One region of the Bacillus sp. MBGLi79 genome, then DNA from elsewhere that is predicted to be linked to it. Evidence: riboswitches for the same ligand, from Rfam matches in the RefSeq annotation. Region 1 holds a riboswitch; each other region holds the start of a gene.
The links. Region 1 has a riboswitch for thiamine pyrophosphate ahead of thiC (phosphomethylpyrimidine synthase ThiC). Riboswitches for the same ligand answer to the same signal wherever they lie in the genome.

Region 1 (5,936 bases):
GTTTAACTCTCGGAGGAGGTATTGGACTTTTAACAAGGGCTGCCGGTCTTACTTGTGACCGCCTCGTGAATCTCGAGATGATAATAGCAGACGAAAAAGAGGGCGCTGATTTGGTTACAGTCAGCTCTTCAAACCATCCAGACTTATTTTGGGCGTCTCAGGGAGGCGGAGGCGGCAATTTCGGCATTGTCACCTCCATGACATTTAAAGCGGTGCCCATCTCTCAAGTGTCGATTTTTTCAATTACATGGGGCTGGGATGATTTTAAAGAAGTATTTAACACGTGGCAGCACTGGGCCCCCTATACAGATGACCGGCTTACCTCATCAATAGAGTTTTGGCCTAAAGAAGTAAACCGGATAGAGGCCCTCGGCCAATTTGTCGGTCCAAAAACAGAGTTAAAAAAACTGTTAAAGCCTTTATTGAAAGCAGGAAGCCCGACAAGCGGAATGGTAATCGCAATGCCCTTCATTGAAGCGGTAACCTTTTTTAACAGCCCGGGAGGCAATCAGCCTCAAAAAATGAAACGCTCCGGCTCTTTCATTGAAAAGCCATTATCAGAACGTGCGATTTCAACGATTAAACACTTTTTGGAGCACGCTCCGAATCAAAACGCCAGCGTCTGGCAGCAGTCGCTCGGCGGAGCAGCCGGACGGATCGCTCCAGACCAAACAGCATTTTATTATCGTGATGCAATCATTGCCCAGGAATACCTAACAAACTGGACATCCCCTGAAAAAAAAAGACAAAACGTCCGCTGGATTGAGAGGCTGAGAACATCCCTTTCGAGAGAAACGATGGGGGACTACGTAAATTGGCCAGATATCGAAATCAGAAACTGGCCAAGAACATATTACGGCGAAAATGTTGAACGACTCCGCCGTGTCAAAACGAAATATGATCCAGAAAATGTTTTCCACTTTGAACAGAGTATTCCTCCGCTTCGACGTTCTCTGTTTTTCTAAAAAAATGAAGATGGAGCATTCTCCATCTTCATTTTTTTATTGATATAAATTGCTTCCCGTATCGACAAATTCTTTTGCTTTTTCTTTTAATCCTCTATTTATGGCTTCTGCTTCACTGAGATCGTTTTTCTTCGCATAATCTCGAATATCCTGAGAAATTCTCATGCTGCAAAACTTTGGACCGCACATGGAACAGAAGTGAGCAGTTTTTGCTCCTTCAGCCGGCAGAGTTTCATCATGATATTCAAGCGCTCTTTCCGGATCAAGAGAGAGATTAAACTGATCCCGCCAGCGGAATTCAAAACGGGCTTTCGATAACGCATCATCGCGGATTTGCGCTCCGGGATGCCCTTTTGCAAGGTCCGCAGCGTGCGCAGCGATCTTATATGTAATGACTCCTTCACGAACATCATCACGGTTTGGCAGCCCTAAATGCTCCTTCGGCGTTACATAACATAGCATTGCTGTCCCATACCAACCGATCATCGCCGCTCCGATCGCTGAAGTAATATGGTCATATCCAGGGGCAATATCCGTTGTCAACGGCCCTAATGTATAAAAAGGCGCTTCTTTACAAATGTCCATTTGTTTATCGACGTTCTCTTTGATTTTATGCATCGGAACATGTCCAGGACCCTCAATCATCACTTGAACATCATGCTTCCACGCGATTTGCGTCAGCTCTCCAAGCGTCTCTAATTCAGCAAACTGTGCTTCGTCATTAGCATCGGCGATTGATCCGGGACGCAGACCATCCCCAAGAGAAAACGCAATATCATATGTTTTCATGATTTCACAGATCTCTTCAAAATGAGTGTATAAAAAGCTTTCTTGATGGTGAGCCAGACACCACTGTGCCATGATTGCGCCCCCGCGGGACACGATACCAGTTGTCCTTTTGGCAGTCAGCGGCACATACCTAAGCAAAACACCCGCGTGAATCGTAAAATAATCCACACCCTGCTCTGCCTGCTCGATCAGCGTATCACGATAAATCTCCCACGTTAAATCCTCCGCTACGCCGTTTACTTTTTCAAGCGCCTGATAAATCGGAACAGTTCCCACAGGAACAGGACAATTGCGAATAATCCATTCACGCGTCGTATGAATATCTTTTCCTGTAGAGAGATCCATCATTGTATCTGCTCCCCAGCGGATGGCCCACGTCATTTTTTCCACTTCCTCTTCAATGGATGACGTAACAGCTGAATTCCCGATATTCGCATTAATCTTCACATGAAAATTCCGGCCGATAATCATTGGCTCACTTTCAGGGTGATTAATGTTTGAAGGAATGATTGCCCGGCCGCTTGCCACCTCGTCTCTTACAAATTCGGGAGACACGTGCTCTCGAATAGCGATAAACTCCATCTCAGGTGTAATGATTCCCTTTTTGGCATAGTGCATTTGGGTGACATTATGACCAGCCTTCGCCCTCAGCGGTTTCCGCTTTAGCCCTGGGTAGCTTACGTTTGGATTTGCTTTTTTATAACCATTATCTTCTGGTTTTATTGCACGACCTTCATATTCTTCCACATCACCGCGCTCTGTAATCCACTTTTGGCGGAGCGGCTTTAATCCTTCTTGAATATTAATAGTAACTTCGGGGTCCGTATACGGTCCGCTTGTATCATAGACACGCACAGGTGCGTTTTCCTCCTCGCCGAACGATCCCGTCGTCGGACTCAATGTAATCTCCCTCATCGGCACTTGGATGTCTGAAGAAGAACCCTCCACGTATACCTTTTTGCTGCCCGAAAAACTCGACATAATAGAAATGTTGGCTTGCTGCACTGAATTGTTTTGCATTACTTATCCTTCCCCTCTCTACGTTTAAAAAGGACAAAATCAAGCCCATAACCAGCACAAAAAACCGGATTCATAAAAATGAACCCGGTTACAGTCAGAAAGAAACATATTATTGCCCAGCACGACAATAATAAAAACAATTCCTCTACTTCCCCACGCTGGTACGAACCAGATCAGGTCCAAAGGGTTAAGAAGCTTACCTTCTCTCTCAGCCCGAAAGCGGGCACCCCCAGTAACTATTGATTTCGGACTCATCTTAACATAAAACCAATCGAAAAAAAAGAGGAATATAGAAAATATTCAGCTAATTGAACCCAAATATGTGACAGGCAACGAGATTTCAGATATCCCATGTTCATCCCTCATCACCCGATATGCCTTTGCATCCGATCTTGAACTCACAGTCTGAAACAGCTGATCATTTATGAAATGGAGAGCCGCTCCATCGTCCGCCGCATAGCCATTGCACAAGAATTCGTTAGCTATCAGCAGGTGGTATGCCGGTCTCCGATCCTTTTCCCCGTCATAATGAGGACAAAAGCTCCCTTGCAAAAAACCTAAACTTTTCATACTTGTCAGCGGCCCGGCCGAATCTGTCACGCCTTCTTCAAACCAGCATATCGCACCTGCACTTAATCCAGCTAAAATCACTCCGTTCTTCCATGCCTCTCTGAGAATAAAGTCCAGCCCCCATTCCTTCCACAGCACAAGCATATTGCGCGTATTTCCCCCGCCAACATAGATCACGTCCTTTTCCATAACAAAAGAAGTTAAATCTGTTGACGGCGGCTTAAATAAGGATAAATGAGACGGCACACAATCCATTGTTTGAAACGCATGATAAAACCGCTGAATATAGTTTTGGGAATCTCCACTCGCGGTCGGCAAAAAACAAATACGAGGTGACTCCCGTTCCGATTGATTGAGGATATATTGATCGAGGGACAAATTTTCCGGCTCCATCGAAAAACCCCCGCCTCCCATCGCAATAATCTGTTTCATCATTACACTCCCCAACAAAATTTGTTGTTTATTATAGCATTTTGAATAGAAGCAAGAAACAAAGCAAAATACTTTCTTATCAGGAGCTGCTATAAAAACCAAAGGAGGTGGCTTGCTCATTGAGTCTTTATCCCGAAGACATTTTTGATTTGTTAACAACAATAAAAACCAACATTAACAACTACACTGTCGCAATAACAGAAGCCGCAAATCCCCACATCAGAAGAGCATTGCATGATAAATTAGATACCACTGTCCATCTCCATGATGAACTGTCAGATCTTCTGTTGGAAAAAGGGTGGCTTGGGTGAGCAATTTCAAATCGATTCGCTTTTATCTTGCAGCAAAGACCACAAAAAGAGACGGGATCTCAAAGATGAGATGCCGTCTCTTTTTTATTGCTCCACTCTTCTTAAAGCCTCGTTTACCGTTTCTTTTATAAACGCGTCTTCACCGCTTAATCGGTCTAAACTGAGATCGCCGTTTCTTAGCCTTTCGGAAATATGGTTTATATCCTCCTCTACTGTGATTTGGAGCTCACCAGCCAAAAACATTCTGTGTAATTCATCTGCAACCAAATTTTCTTTATTCACTTCCACCTACTCCTTTGTTTTCAATATTATTCTTAGTCTGCCCTTAGGCTTAGATGAGTAATAGGAAAAAAGTATGAATCAAATGAATCTTTTTTCCTCCTTCTTGCGTATACCTGTTGAGAAAAAGAAAAAGGGGAAGATCAAACATGTCATTTTTTAAGAAACTTGCGGCAAGTGCCGGAATCGGAGCTGCAAAAGTCGATACAATTTTAGAGAAAGATGCATATTTTCCAGGAGAAGAAGTCCGGGGAACTGTACACGTCAAAGGCGGAAAAATCGCTCAGGACATCCGCTATATTGACTTACAGCTTAACACCAAGTACGTCATTGTAAAAGACGACGAAGAGCACCGGAAATACGCTACAATTCATTCTTTCCGGGTCACTGGTTCATTTGCTATTCAGCCTGGAGAAGAGCATCAATTTCCGTTCGCATTCACTCTGCCTCTAGATACGCCGATCACTGTAGGAAAAGTAGAGGTTGCCGTGGTGACAGACCTTGACATTCAAGGCGGTATCGACAAATCTGATCATGACCGCATTTTCGTTGAAGCGCACCCTTGGATTGAAAATGTCCTGGGAGCTATCGAAAACCTGGGCTTCCGTCTTAAAAAGCAGACTGCGAACAAGCACCCTACTTCCAGCGTCGCCTTCCGTTCGTTCAAGAATTCGAGTTCGTCCCGACTTCCGGATATTATCGTCAGATGCTTGATGAATTAGAGCTCATTTTCCTTTTAGACGAAGACGGTTTGGAAATCATTTTCGAAGTCGACCGCAGAGCAAGAGGACTCCGAGGATGGCTGGAAGAGATGTATAATGACGGAGAACAGCTTGTACGCGTCCGTTTCAGCCAATCAGAGCTTGAAGATGCAGAAGAGCTAGAAGAGGTACTAGAAGAGATCATAGACCAATACGCTGAGTAAGTGATAAAAAAGAGCCTCAACTAGGGACTGCCCCCCATAAGATGAGACAAATAAAAACACCTTCAAGTTTGGATACGGATGAGTGTTATTCGACATTAGACTTGGAGGTGTTTTTTCTATGGGGACAAGAGTGAGTTATCCAGTTGAAGTGAAACAGAAGGCTGTAGAAATGAGATTGGCAGGCTTGCCTATGAAAGAGATCATGCAGGAATTGAATATTAAGAATAAGACACAGGTTCAGACATGGGTTAGATGGCATAAGACTGGGGATACACATCGATTCGAACAGCCTTTCGGAAAGCAATACACTTACGGAAAAGGCCCCGAGTATTCTTCCGAATTAGAGAAACTGCAGGCAGAGAATCGTTATCTGAGGCAACAGAATGAAGTTTTAAAAAAGTACAACGAATTGGAAAGGAAGTTGATAGCGAAACGTCAGTCGAACTTGTAGAAATATTGCACAGCACAATGACCGTGCAGGATATCTGTATTCATTTGGGTATCTCTCGAGCGTCTTATTATCATTCGGAAGAAGAATCTCAAGAAAGAACATCCTAAACGGCCTCTGGAGAAACAAATTGGCGCAGTATGCCGAAAGCCCCAGTTCGATAGGGATATCGAAAAATCACAGCTATATTAAAAAAG
Region 2 (5,936 bases), 760 kb from region 1:
ATTCTGTTTGCCCGCAGGTTTATTCCCAGTATAAGCCGGCTTTTCTTTTTGCTCATGCTCCTCATGCGATTCCCGCTCTGTCTCAATATATTCATATTCATATTCTTCATCTTCCATCGAGAAAAAGTTTTTCAGTTTATTTTTCATACTCATTGCTGTACACCCCCTGTTTCATTTCCGACTAACGATGAGCCGATTCTAATATAAGTAGCCCCTTCTTCAATTGCAATTTCAAAATCATTTGACATGCCCATCGACAGTTCAGTACACGGAGCGTTCGGCTGCTTCAGTTTCTGAACCTGGTCACGGAGTTCTCTCAGCGACCTGAAACAGCTTCTGATCTGATCTTGATCATCAGTCAGCGGAGCCATTGTCATCAGTCCGGCCACTTGGATATGTTCGAAACCGGAAAGCTCCTGTATGAATGGAATGACTTCTTCTTTTTTCATGCCGTGTTTAGAAGGCTCAAGAGAGGTATTGACCTGCACAAAGCATCGCACAGTACCTTCAGCCCGTTTTTCAATTTCTTTCGCTAATGAGAGCCGGTCTAGGGAATGGATATAAGAAACCGCATTGACGACAGATTTTGCTTTTCTTGATTGCAGACTGCCGATAAAATGCCATTCCGGATTCCCTTTCATCAATTCCTGTTTGCGGAGCAGTTCCGCATCCCGATTCTCTCCGAGGCAGGTGATGCCAGCATCTACTGCCTCCTGTGCTCTTTCAGGCGATACATATTTTGTGACTGCAATAACCGTAACTTCATCGGAGCTGCGGCCCGATCTGTTACATGCTTCGTTTATTCGTTCGTTTATATGTCGTAAATTATCAACAACACGCAAGATCTTTATGCCTCCTTCATTCCGATAAAGGACATCATCCGTCCAGTTTTCCCCTGATCGCGGCGGTGAGAATAGAAAAGAGACGGCTCGCTTTCCGTGCATAAACCGCTGACAGAAATCTGTTCATTTGCCAAACCGCTGTCTATCAGTATGAGGCGGTTCAGCTCTTTCAAATCAAGCTGATATTGTGCCATTGCCGTCTGATTAACGGCACGGTCTGCTGAAACCGGCAATGCGCGGACAGCATCCATGACACGGTCATCTACCGTATAGCATGCTCCGCTGATAGACGGGCCAATAACAGCCTGAATATCTGAAGGATTTGAACCTTCCTTCTCAGTCCATTGCTTCACCATTTCTCTGCCAATCTGTTTGACAGTGCCTTTCCACCCGGCATGGGCAACTCCGACAAGTGATTTAACCGGATCATAAAAGAAAAGAGGCACACAATCAGCAAAGCATAATGCTAAAAATACATTTTTTTCGTTTGTATAGAGCCCGTCCGTTGCTTTTAGCGCTGTGTGATACTCACGGGCGCCTTTTCCCCTATCCCTCTGCGTCACTTTCTGAACGCGATTATCATGTGTCTGATCAGCGAATACCCAAGACTGCAAATCAGTATTAAACATATCGGCAATATATTCACGATTTTTAACTACATCTGCATCTTTGTCATGAACGTGCAATCCTGTATTTAACGATTCAAAAGGCTTTTGGCTGACACCGCCGTTTTTCGTCGTAAATCCGGCAATGACTTCTTTGTTGTTTTGATTCGTTTGAGCCCAGTCTTGTATCATGAGTGTCGAGGGTGTGGTAAGACTAAATGGGTGATATGTATTCATGATGATCCAACCTTTCGACAAACATTTAAAAAAGCGGAATTTCCCACTTATTTTACCACATCTTTCTGCATTCGTTGAGCGCCGATTTGCATATTTCTAAATGAAATGTGCCGGAAGAAACGAGACTTCCGGCATTTGCCAATCCGCGGCAGAAAAGCAGGTTTATGCATGCGGTTCACTTAATCGGACCAAGATTACATCTTCCCCGATTTTTACTATATTTCGCCATGGAATGACCAATTCCTCTTCTTTTCCGAAAAATCCGAGCACTTTCCCATTTCCTCCTAGTATGATCGCCTGAATTTTACCAGTGGTCACATTGATATCAATATCACCAATACTCCCCAGCTTTTTTCCGTTTGAGACATTGACGACATCCTTCACCTGAAATTCTGAAATGCTGATCATTCCATCACGTCCTTTTTCCGTCCTTTTGTTCAAGTATATGAACGGGCAGGCTGAACCTTGTCAGCAAGAAGAAATTTTCATGTCACTGTTCTTTTTTCCGGCTGCACCAGCTGATAATAAAATCGAGGATAATTTTTGTATACTCTACTAGCTGCTCAATTGATACCTTCTCATTCACGGAGTGTGCATTGTGCAGATCGCCAGGACCGTATATCACGCATGGAATACCGGCATCATACAGCCACCCACCATCTGTAACCGATTGAGAAACGTCAATAATTGGACTCTCCCGCTTCACTTTCTCATGAGAGGCAGTAAGCGCTAAGACGCCTGGGTAGCCAGGGTCAACTTCCAATGCCGGAAAAATTTCTCCTCTGTCTTCAATCATCGATGAGCCTCCCCACTTAAATACGGGGCGGTTTTCCCTAAGCCAAATATCACTGTCACTCAGCCGATTGACGTAATCTTCTATTTCCGCTGCCACTTGGTCATGGGTTTCATTCGGATAAAAATGGACTGTGATCCACAGCCGGCATTCGTCCGCTATAAAAGCCGCATGTCTGCCGCCTTCTATAACAGCCGGGTTAATTGTATTTGTGCCAGGTTTAAAGCCGGGATAACGTTTCATAATGGACCAGTGGCGCTCAAGTTCACCGAGCCCCGCAATGATTTTCGCCATTTTTTCAATTGCGCTTGCTCCGAATGTTCCTCCGCCTGCGTGAATCATATTTCGTCTCGTTCCATCATGAAATGTTTGACTGCTTTTGATTTCGATCCAGCCTGTAATGACGCCGCCTTGGCCTTGAATATGCATATCGCTCGTATCCGCGACAATTGCAAAATCAGCGTGGTAGCCCCTCTTGCAGCATTCAAGCGTGCCGGCTTCTCCAACTTCCTCCCCGATAACCGATTGCAGAATCAGATCACCGGGAAGTTCAATGCCTGCTTCACGAATTAATTTCACAGCAAACAGCACACATGCCATTCCGCCCTTCATATCGGAAGCGCCTCGCCCGATTAAGAGACCGTTTTTTTCAATTGGATGAAATGGATCGTGCTCCCATTCCTCATCCTCTTTTACCTCTGCCACATCTACATGGCCATTGATGATCAGGCTATGATAATCTGCTGAACCTGTTCCCTTTAGCTGGCCTACAACATTGGGGTCTCCAGGGTACACATCCCATTTGTCGATCGAAAATCCTAATTCATTTAAAAATCCTGAAATCCATGACTGAATCCCCTCTGTATTTCTTGCAGGTGGAGCAGGTGTTTGATAAGAAATCAGCGTTTTTGCCAGCTGAATAAGCTCCTCCTTTTGTTCTTCCACTTTTTTGAGCAAAGAGTCTATTTGTTGATCCAATCTAATCCGCTCCTATTCTTCAAAAATAAAAAGCCGCTTCAAGTTATGAAACGGCTCAATAAAAACAAACAGAGTCCTATGCACTCTGTTTATTCACCGCTTCCCTCCGCTGGCATGATCCAGATCAGGTCAAAAGGGTTGAGACAAAGTCTCTCTCAGCTTCGCAAAGCACCCCTAGGATGAATCTATGTGTTTGTCAGGCATTCGTTATCGGCTCAGCTCTTGTTAAAAACGGCCGATCTTGATTCCATAATACATGGATTGGCGTATCAAAAAAAGCTGAAAGTATTTGATCAGTAAGCATTTCCTTTATTTCTCCGGATCCAAAGACCTCTCCCTGTTTTAATAAAAGGGCTTTATCAAAGACAGGCAAAATTTCTTCAGCATGATGAGTCACATAAAGGATAGATGGTGCATTTTCTTTGTTTGCAATGTATGTAATCGTATCTAACAACTTTTCCCGGGCAATAAAATCCAGCCCTGTGACTGGTTCATCCAGTATCAGCAGCTCCGGATCGGCCATTAGTGCTCTTGCAATCAATGCTCTTTGTTTTTCCCCTTGAGAAAGGGTTTCATAGCGACGGTCGGCATATTCAATTGCTCCCAAGTCCTCTAACAAACCAATCGCTTTTTCCCTTATTTTCTTACTTGGTGTTTCATATAATCCAATCGAAGCGTAAGCTCCGCTCAAAGCAATTTCAAAGGCTGAATCTGCCGGGTACAATTTTTGCTGAAGAGCTGCTGAGACGAGGCCAATTTTACGTCTGAGTTTTTCCCCAAGCTCTGTCTTGCCAAATTCATGGCCAAGCACCTGCATCTCGCCTGATGTTGGAAAATAATAAGAGCAAAGCATATTTAACAGTGCTGTCTTCCCGGCGCCATTTAGGCCGTAAAGCACCCAATTTTCCTTTTCTTCCACCTTCCAATGAATATCCCTCAGTATCCATTTCCCATTCCGTTTTAATGAGACATTGTCAAGCTGCAAAATCATCGTGGTCCTCCTCTTGATTGCCTTTTTAATTGTTTTAATTTTCTTAAAACTTTGTACAAACTAGGATACCTTATTTTTTCCAAAACGTAAACCGTCGGCAAACAATAGAAAAGCCTTTAAAACAAAATCGTTTTAAAGGCTTTTCATTATTGATGAATATTTTTATTCATTTGTTTGATAGCCGCTTTTTCAAGTCTGGACACCTGTGCTTGGGATATTCCGATTTCCTCGGCAACTTCCATTTGGGTTTTCCCTTGGAAGAATCGCTTTCTCAAAATCATTTTTTCCCTATCGTTCAGCCTTCTCATGCCCTCTTTTAAAGCCAGCTCTTCAATCCATTGTGTATCTGTATTGCGCTCATCACTGATTTGGTCCATCACATAAATCGGGTCTCCGCCGTCGTTATAGATCGGTTCAAATAGAGAAACCGGATCCTGAATGGCATCAAGCGCAAATACAATTTCCTCATGCGGTACTTCAAGAACTTTTGCGATGTCTTCTGCAGTCGGCTCCTTGCTTGTCTCACTGATTAACCGCTCTCTTACCTGAAGCGCCTTGTAAGCGATGTCCCGGAGTGATCTTGAAACACGGATCGGGTTATTATCGCGTAAATACCTGCGGATCTCTCCGATAATCATAGGTACAGCGTATGTTGAAAACTTAACATTGTGGCTTAGGTCAAAATTATCAATGGATTTCATTAGTCCGATGCAGCCGACTTGAAATAAGTCATCAACATACTCCCCTCTGTTATTAAATCGTTGAATGACACTTAAGACAAGACGCAAGTTCCCATTTACAAGCTTTTCTCTTGCTGAATCATCGCCTTCATCCTGCAGCTGCCTAAACAGCTTTCTCATCTCTTCATTCTTGAGTACTGGTAATTTGGAGGTATCCACCCCGCAGATTTCGACTTTATTTCTCGACACTTTTTTCCCTCCCTACAGGAGCTGCTGTACACCGTTAAGTATCTCCTTGGGTGGGAAAAATATGCACTGCACTCAGGCCGAAAAACTGTCGAAATCAGGAAATCCCTGTAAAATCAAGGGGTTCTACCCATAAAATTTTTTACACCATTTTGTTGAACTCTTTTCTCAATCTTTTTATAATTCGTTTCTCAAGCCGTGAAATATAGGATTGTGAAATCCCCATCATATCCGCTACATCCTTTTGGGTTTTTTCTTCTTCACCGACAAGCCCAAACCGCAGCTCCATAATTTGCTTTTCCCTCTCATTAAGCTGTTCAAGCGCTTTTTTCAAAAGCTTTTTATCTACGTTAGCTTCTATGTCTTTAGTAATGATGTCATCGTCTGTGCCGAGCACATCAGAAAGCAAAAGCTCATTGCCGTCCCAATCAATATTAAGCGGTTCATCAAAGGAAACCTCTGAACGGATTTTGTTGTTTCTCCTCAAATACATCAGAATTTCATTTTCTATACAGCGGGAGGCATAGGTCGCCAGCTTAATTTTCTTTTCTGGATTGAATGTAT
Region 3 (5,936 bases), 310 kb from region 1:
GTCAGCGCAAAAAAACGGACTCGTGAAACGCCGGTATGCAGCAGTGGTTCATGGGCGGATGGCGCAGATGGAGGGAACAGTCGATGCCCCGATCGGCAGACATCCTGACAGTATAATTGAACGGACGGTAACGCCAGACGGCCAGAAGGCTGTTACGCATTTTTATGTCACATGTGCACATGACGATATGAGCTCGGTGACGTTGCAGCTTGAGACTGGACGAACCCATCAAATTCGTGTTCATATGAGTTATCTCGGGCACCCGTTGTGCGGCGATACACTGTACGGCGGAACGAGACGGAACATTGGCCGGCAGGCTCTGCACAGCGAGCATCTTTCGTTTATCCATCCGCTGACACAGGAGAACATGACGTTTCATGCTTCATTGCCTCAGGATATGAGAAAACTGATAAAAGGAGAGAATCATTGATTCTCTCCTTTTTATATGGGGCGAAACCTTGATTCGTCGTAAGGCAGGGAGCTTGGAACAGAGACGGTTTCTATTTCTGGAAAGCGAAAGCCTGTCAGTTTATTTCCGAACACGCAGCCTGTATCAATGTTGATGGTGCGATTAACCTTCCGAGGCTCTTTCACTGGTGTATGGCCGTATACCACCCAAGCCTTCCCGTTATAGGCTGCCGCCCAATCACGCCTGACGGGTCTGCCGTCCGGATATGTTTCACCTGTCACATCACCGAAAAGCACAAAGTCCTTCACTCTGCGGGTATATTTGCCAATATCGTCAGCTCTTATGCCAGCATGGGCGACAACCAATTCTCCATTATGTAAGATGTCGTAAAGCGGCGCTGTTTCGTACAGCTTCATAAACTGTTCGCTGACTGATTTTCTCTCATCCTTGGAAAGTTCCTCAAGCTCTGCCGCTGTTGTTTCGAGACCATGCATCACTTTTACCGGATTGCCTTTTAAGTAGCGGTACAGCTTATTGCAATGGTTTCCCGGGACATAACGTACAGCGCCTTTTTCGTAAGCGCTGGCTACAAATCGGATGACCTCTATCGATTTGGGCCCTCTGTCAGTTAAATCTCCGGCAAAAACAAGCACCCTGCCTTCTTCGTGGACAGGTACTCCATTTTTGATTGTATAACCAAGCTTTTGGATTAATGCAGTCATTTCGTCATAGCAGCCATGAATATCGCTGATGATATCGTAAGCCATGCGGTATCCTCCTTACCGATTGTTTTATTTATTATGAAGCAAAGTGTTGTGAGTCATCACAAGCTTTTATGTGCAAATTATAGAAGAAGAATCATTTTCTAAACAGGATTAAGAGCTTATCACTTTATTTTTCATCATGACCCTTGTTAAAATCGCGTTATGTTTTTTAAAAATGAGGTTTTGTTCTTTGATTGAGAACTAGCATAACCCTGACTAAAAAAGGAGGTTCTGATTATGGCGCATACATCTGTCGCATCTTTAGTTGTTGTACTTATCGTTGCATTTTTGACACCCATCCTTTTGCATCGGTTTAAACTCAGCATCCCGGTTGTTGTTGCTGAAATCATTATGGGGCTGATTATTGGGAAAAGCGGCCTTAATTTAGTTGTGGAGGGTGACACCTGGCTCCAAACACTCTCTATGCTCGGATTTATCTTTTTAATGTTTTTAAGCGGGCTTGAAATTGATTTTTCATCTTTTGAGAAAGGGAAGAAAAAGCAGCTCCTGCCGAACGGTAAGGAAGCGCCTAATACGTTTGCTGCGGCATCTATTATTTTCGTCGGTATTTTTATTTTATCATTGCTGCTGTCCTATGGCTTCGTCTTGGCGGGTTTTATTCAAAATGCATTTTTGATGACCCTGATTATTTCAACGATTTCGTTAGGCGTTGTCGTTCCAACATTAAAAGAAGAACGGATCATGAATTCGAATATCGGGCAGATTATTTTGCTCGTTGCTGTTATTGCTGATTTGGCTACGATGATTCTTCTTGCTGTTTTTTCTTCTTTATACGGAGAGGACAGCGGAAACATGTGGCTCCTGATGATCCTGTTTGCGGCCGGAGTGGTGCTTTACTTTTTCGGCAGGGTCTTCAAACATCGCTCTTTTGTTCAGTCCATGTCAAAAGGGACAATCCAGATCGGGACGCGTGCCATTTTTACGTTAATTATTGTACTCGTTGCCCTGTCTGAATCACTTGGGGCGGAAAATATTCTCGGCGCTTTCTTAGCGGGGGTTCTTGTTTCCCTGCTTTCGCCAAACAAAGAACTTGTTCAGCAGCTGGACTCATTCGGTTATGGGTTCTTAATACCGATTTTCTTCGTGATGGTCGGTGTGAAGCTTGATATTTGGACTCTTTTCCAGGATAAAACAATTTTAATCATGATCCCGCTTCTGCTTCTGGCGCTGTTAGTGAGCAAAATCATTCCTGTCATGTACCTAAAGAAGTGGTATGATAACCGAACCATTTTCGCGTCCGGTTTTCTGCTGACATCAACGCTTTCGCTCGTGATTGCAGCGGCAACAATCGGCCAGCAGCTTCACGTGATCAGCGCAAATATGTCAGGAGCGCTCATTTTAGTAGCTGTCATCGCAAGTATTTTTACGCCAATCTGTTTTAAAAAGTTGTACAAACGGGAAGAGCAGCCGGAGGAGAAAAAGACGATTACGTTCATCGGCGCCAATCAAATGACTTTGCCTGTCACACTTGAATTGCCAGAGGAAGAGTATGACGTGCGTGTTGTGCACGTCTACCAAGAGAATGCAGAGGAAAAGCTGTCGGAATCAGTGTTTGCTGTTGAAACAATTTCTGACTATGAACACGAGACGCTTGAATCACTCGGCATTTTTGAAACGGATATCCTTGTTGTGGCGACCGGGAATGAAGATATGAATGCAGACATTGCATTACTTGCAAAAGAAAAAGGCACAGAAAGAGTCATTGCAAGCGTAGGATCACCGGAGCATGAAGCAGTTCTGAAGGAGCAGGGAATCAGCATCTTTTCTATTCTGCTGTCGACAAAAACGCTGCTTCGCGCTCTGATTGAAGCGCCTGGCGTCATGAAGCTGCTCACGAACCAGGAGTCTTCCCTGTATCAAATTAATATGGAGAACAGTAAATACGACGGTGTGATTTTACGGGAATTCCCTTTAACCGGCGACGTCATCTTTGTCAGGATTTTCAGAGGTGTAGACAGCATCGTTCCTCATGGGGATACAAGGCTGAAACTTGGGGATCGCTTAATTGTCACCGGATCTCGGGGATACGTAACAGATCTTAAGAAAACATTGGAAGGATAAATCTTGACCAAATAAGGATTCGTGTTAATATAGAGGTGCAGAACAATTCAATATGTATTCGTTTAACCACTAGGGGTGTCCTTCATAAAGGGCTGAGATAAAAGTGTGACTTTTAGACCCTCATAACTTGAACAGGTTCAGACCTGCGTAGGGAAGTGGAGCGGTATTTGTGTTATTTTACTATGCCAATTCCAAACCACTTTTCCTTGCGGGAAAGTGGTTTTTTTATTTATCAGAGGGGGAATGATTTGTGAAGTTTTCAGAAGAATGCCGCAGTGCAGCCGCAGAATGGTGGGAGGGGAGCTTTGTCCATCCGTTCGTTCAAGGAATCGGTGACGGAACGCTTCCGATTGACCGTTTTAAATACTACGTACTTCAGGATTCCTATTATTTAACGCATTTTGCAAAGGTGCAGTCATTTGGCGCCGCTTATGCGAAGGACCTTTATACAACGGGGCGGATGGCAAGCCATGCCCAAGGTACATATGAGGCGGAAATGGCGCTTCATCGGGAGTTTGCCGAGCTGTTGGAAATCAGCGAGGAAGAGCGTAAGGCGTTTAAGCCGTCTCCTACTGCGTATTCTTATACATCCCATATGTACCGTTCGGTTTTGAGCGGGAATTTCGCAGAAATCTTAGCGGCCCTGCTGCCATGCTACTGGCTTTATTACGAGGTTGGTGAGAAATTGCTGCATTGCGATCCAGGGCATCCGATTTATCAAAAGTGGATTGGGACGTACGGCGGTGACTGGTTTAGACAACAGGTCGAGGAGCAAATCAACCGCTTTGATGAGCTGGCGGAAAACAGCACGGAGGAAGTGCGTGCACAGATGAAAGAGAATTTTGTCATCTCCAGCTACTATGAATATCAATTTTGGGGAATGGCCTATCGAAAAGAAGGCTGGTCTGACAGCGCCATAAAAGAGGTGGAGGAATGTGGAGCTTCACGCCATAACGGATGACAGCAAGCCGGTAGAAGAGTTAGCGAGAACCATCATTACGATTCAGAATGAAGTTGATTTTATTCATATTCGTGAACGCTCAAAATCGGCGGCGGATATTTTGAAACTGCTCGAGCTTATTTTTGAAGGCGGTATAGATAAACGAAAACTGGTGATGAACGGGCGCGTGGATATTGCACTTCTTTCTACTATTCATCGCGTACAGCTGCCAAGCACCAGCTTTTCACCGAAGCAGGTCAGAGCCAGGTTTCCACACCTTCATATCGGGAGGTCGGTGCATTCACTGGAGGAAGCGGTTCAAGCAGAAAAGGAAGACGCCGACTACGTGCTGTTCGGCCATGTGTTTGAAACGGATTGCAAAAAGGGCCTTGAAGGCAGAGGGGTGTCTTTGCTGTCAGATATCAAACAGCGGATTTCCATCCCGGTCATAGCCATCGGGGGGATGACACCGGAAAGGGTAAGAGACGTAAAACAAGCAGGGGCGGACGGCATCGCTGTCATGTCAGGAATTTTCTCTGCCGCTGAGCCCTTGGAAGCAGCCAGACGATATTCCCGCAAGCTAAAGGAGATGCGCTATGAAAAGGCATTATGAAGCAGTGGTGATTGGAGGCGGAATTATCGGTTCCGCGATTGCTTATCATTTGGCAAAGGAAAACAAAAGCATCGCATTATTTGAAAGCGGAACAATGGGCGGCAGAACGACAAGTGCCGCTGCCGGAATGCTGGGCGCCCATGCCGAATGCGAGGAACGTGACGCGTTTTTTGATTTCGCTATGCACAGCCAGCGTCTGTACAAAGGTCTGGAAGAAGAGCTTTATGCATTATCCGGTGTGGACATCAGGCAGCATAACGGCGGTATGTTTAAGCTTGCATTTTCTGAAGAAGATGTGCTGAGGCTGAGACAGATGGACGATTTGGACTCTGTCACCTGGTATACAAAAGAAGAGGTTTTAGAAAAAGAGCCGCATGCGTCTGGTGACATCTTGGGTGCATCTTTTATCCAGGATGATGTGCATGTTGAGCCTTATTACGTTTGCAAGGCATATGCGAAAGCAGCGAAAGCGCTTGGGGCGGAGATTTTTGAGCATACGCCTGTCCTGCATGTCGAACGTGACGGTGAAGCTCTGTCCATCAAGACCCCGAGCGGAGATGTATGGGCTAATCATGTTGTCGTTGCCAGCGGGGTGTGGAGCGGGGTGTTTTTTAAACAGCTCGGGCTGAACAACACATTTTTTCCTGTAAAAGGGGAGTGCCTGTCCGTTTGGAATGATGATATCCCGCTGACAAAAACGCTTTATCATGACCATTGCTATATCGTACCGAGAAAAAGCGGCAGACTTGTTGTCGGCGCGACAATGAAGCCTGGGGACTGGAGTGAAACACCTGATCTTGGCGGATTGGAGTCGGTTATGAAAAAAGCGAAAACCATGCTGCCGGCTATACAAAATATGAAGGTGGATCGTTTTCGGGCGGGACTCCGGCCGGGAACAAAGGATGGAAAACCGTACATCGGCAGACATCCTGAGGACAGCCGTATTTTATTTGCGGCGGGCCATTTCAGAAATGGGATCCTGCTTGCTCCTGCAACTGGCGCTTTGATCAGTGATCTCATCATGAATAAAGAGGTCAACCAAGACTGGCTGCACGCATTCCGAATTGATCGCAAGGAGGCGGTTCAGATATGATGCTACAGCTGAACGGTAAAGACGTGAAGTGGGAA

Region 2: linked by a shared signal. The riboswitch ahead of ylmB (N-formyl-4-amino-5-aminomethyl-2-methylpyrimidine deformylase) and the one ahead of thiC (phosphomethylpyrimidine synthase ThiC) in region 1 are both predicted to bind thiamine pyrophosphate.
Region 3: linked by a shared signal. The riboswitch ahead of tenA (thiaminase II) and the one ahead of thiC (phosphomethylpyrimidine synthase ThiC) in region 1 are both predicted to bind thiamine pyrophosphate.

What each region holds. Positions count from the first base shown of each region.
Region 1 covers NZ_CP026521.1:1,115,958-1,121,893, reverse strand. The annotation lists gene C1T29_RS05580 (FAD-binding oxidoreductase) at 1-965, shown strand, start outside; gene thiC (phosphomethylpyrimidine synthase ThiC) at 1,002-2,774, opposite strand; TPP riboswitch at 2,908-3,015, opposite strand; gene C1T29_RS05570 (Type 1 glutamine amidotransferase-like domain-containing protein) at 3,075-3,776, opposite strand; gene C1T29_RS05565 (spore coat protein) at 3,926-4,087, shown strand; gene C1T29_RS05560 (hypothetical protein) at 4,172-4,375, opposite strand; partial or broken gene C1T29_RS05555 (sporulation protein) at 4,516-5,291, shown strand; partial or broken gene C1T29_RS05550 (IS3 family transposase) at 5,410-5,936, shown strand, end outside.
Region 2 covers NZ_CP026521.1:1,872,060-1,877,995, reverse strand. The annotation lists gene sepF (cell division protein SepF) at 1-153, opposite strand, end outside; gene C1T29_RS09570 (YggS family pyridoxal phosphate-dependent enzyme) at 150-842, opposite strand; gene pgeF (peptidoglycan editing factor PgeF) at 848-1,684, opposite strand; gene C1T29_RS09560 (YlmC/YmxH family sporulation protein) at 1,847-2,092, opposite strand; gene ylmB (N-formyl-4-amino-5-aminomethyl-2-methylpyrimidine deformylase) at 2,175-3,455, opposite strand; TPP riboswitch at 3,540-3,641, opposite strand; gene C1T29_RS09550 (ABC transporter ATP-binding protein) at 3,652-4,446, opposite strand; gene sigG (RNA polymerase sporulation sigma factor SigG) at 4,593-5,375, opposite strand; gene sigE (RNA polymerase sporulation sigma factor SigE) at 5,515-5,936, opposite strand, start outside.
Region 3 covers NZ_CP026521.1:1,421,739-1,427,674, forward strand. The annotation lists gene C1T29_RS07150 (RluA family pseudouridine synthase) at 1-430, shown strand, start outside; gene prpE (bis(5'-nucleosyl)-tetraphosphatase PrpE) at 442-1,176, opposite strand; gene C1T29_RS07160 (monovalent cation:proton antiporter family protein) at 1,411-3,255, shown strand; TPP riboswitch at 3,317-3,426, shown strand; gene tenA (thiaminase II) at 3,506-4,216, shown strand; gene tenI (thiazole tautomerase TenI) at 4,191-4,808, shown strand; gene thiO (glycine oxidase ThiO) at 4,792-5,901, shown strand; gene thiS (sulfur carrier protein ThiS) at 5,901-5,936, shown strand, end outside.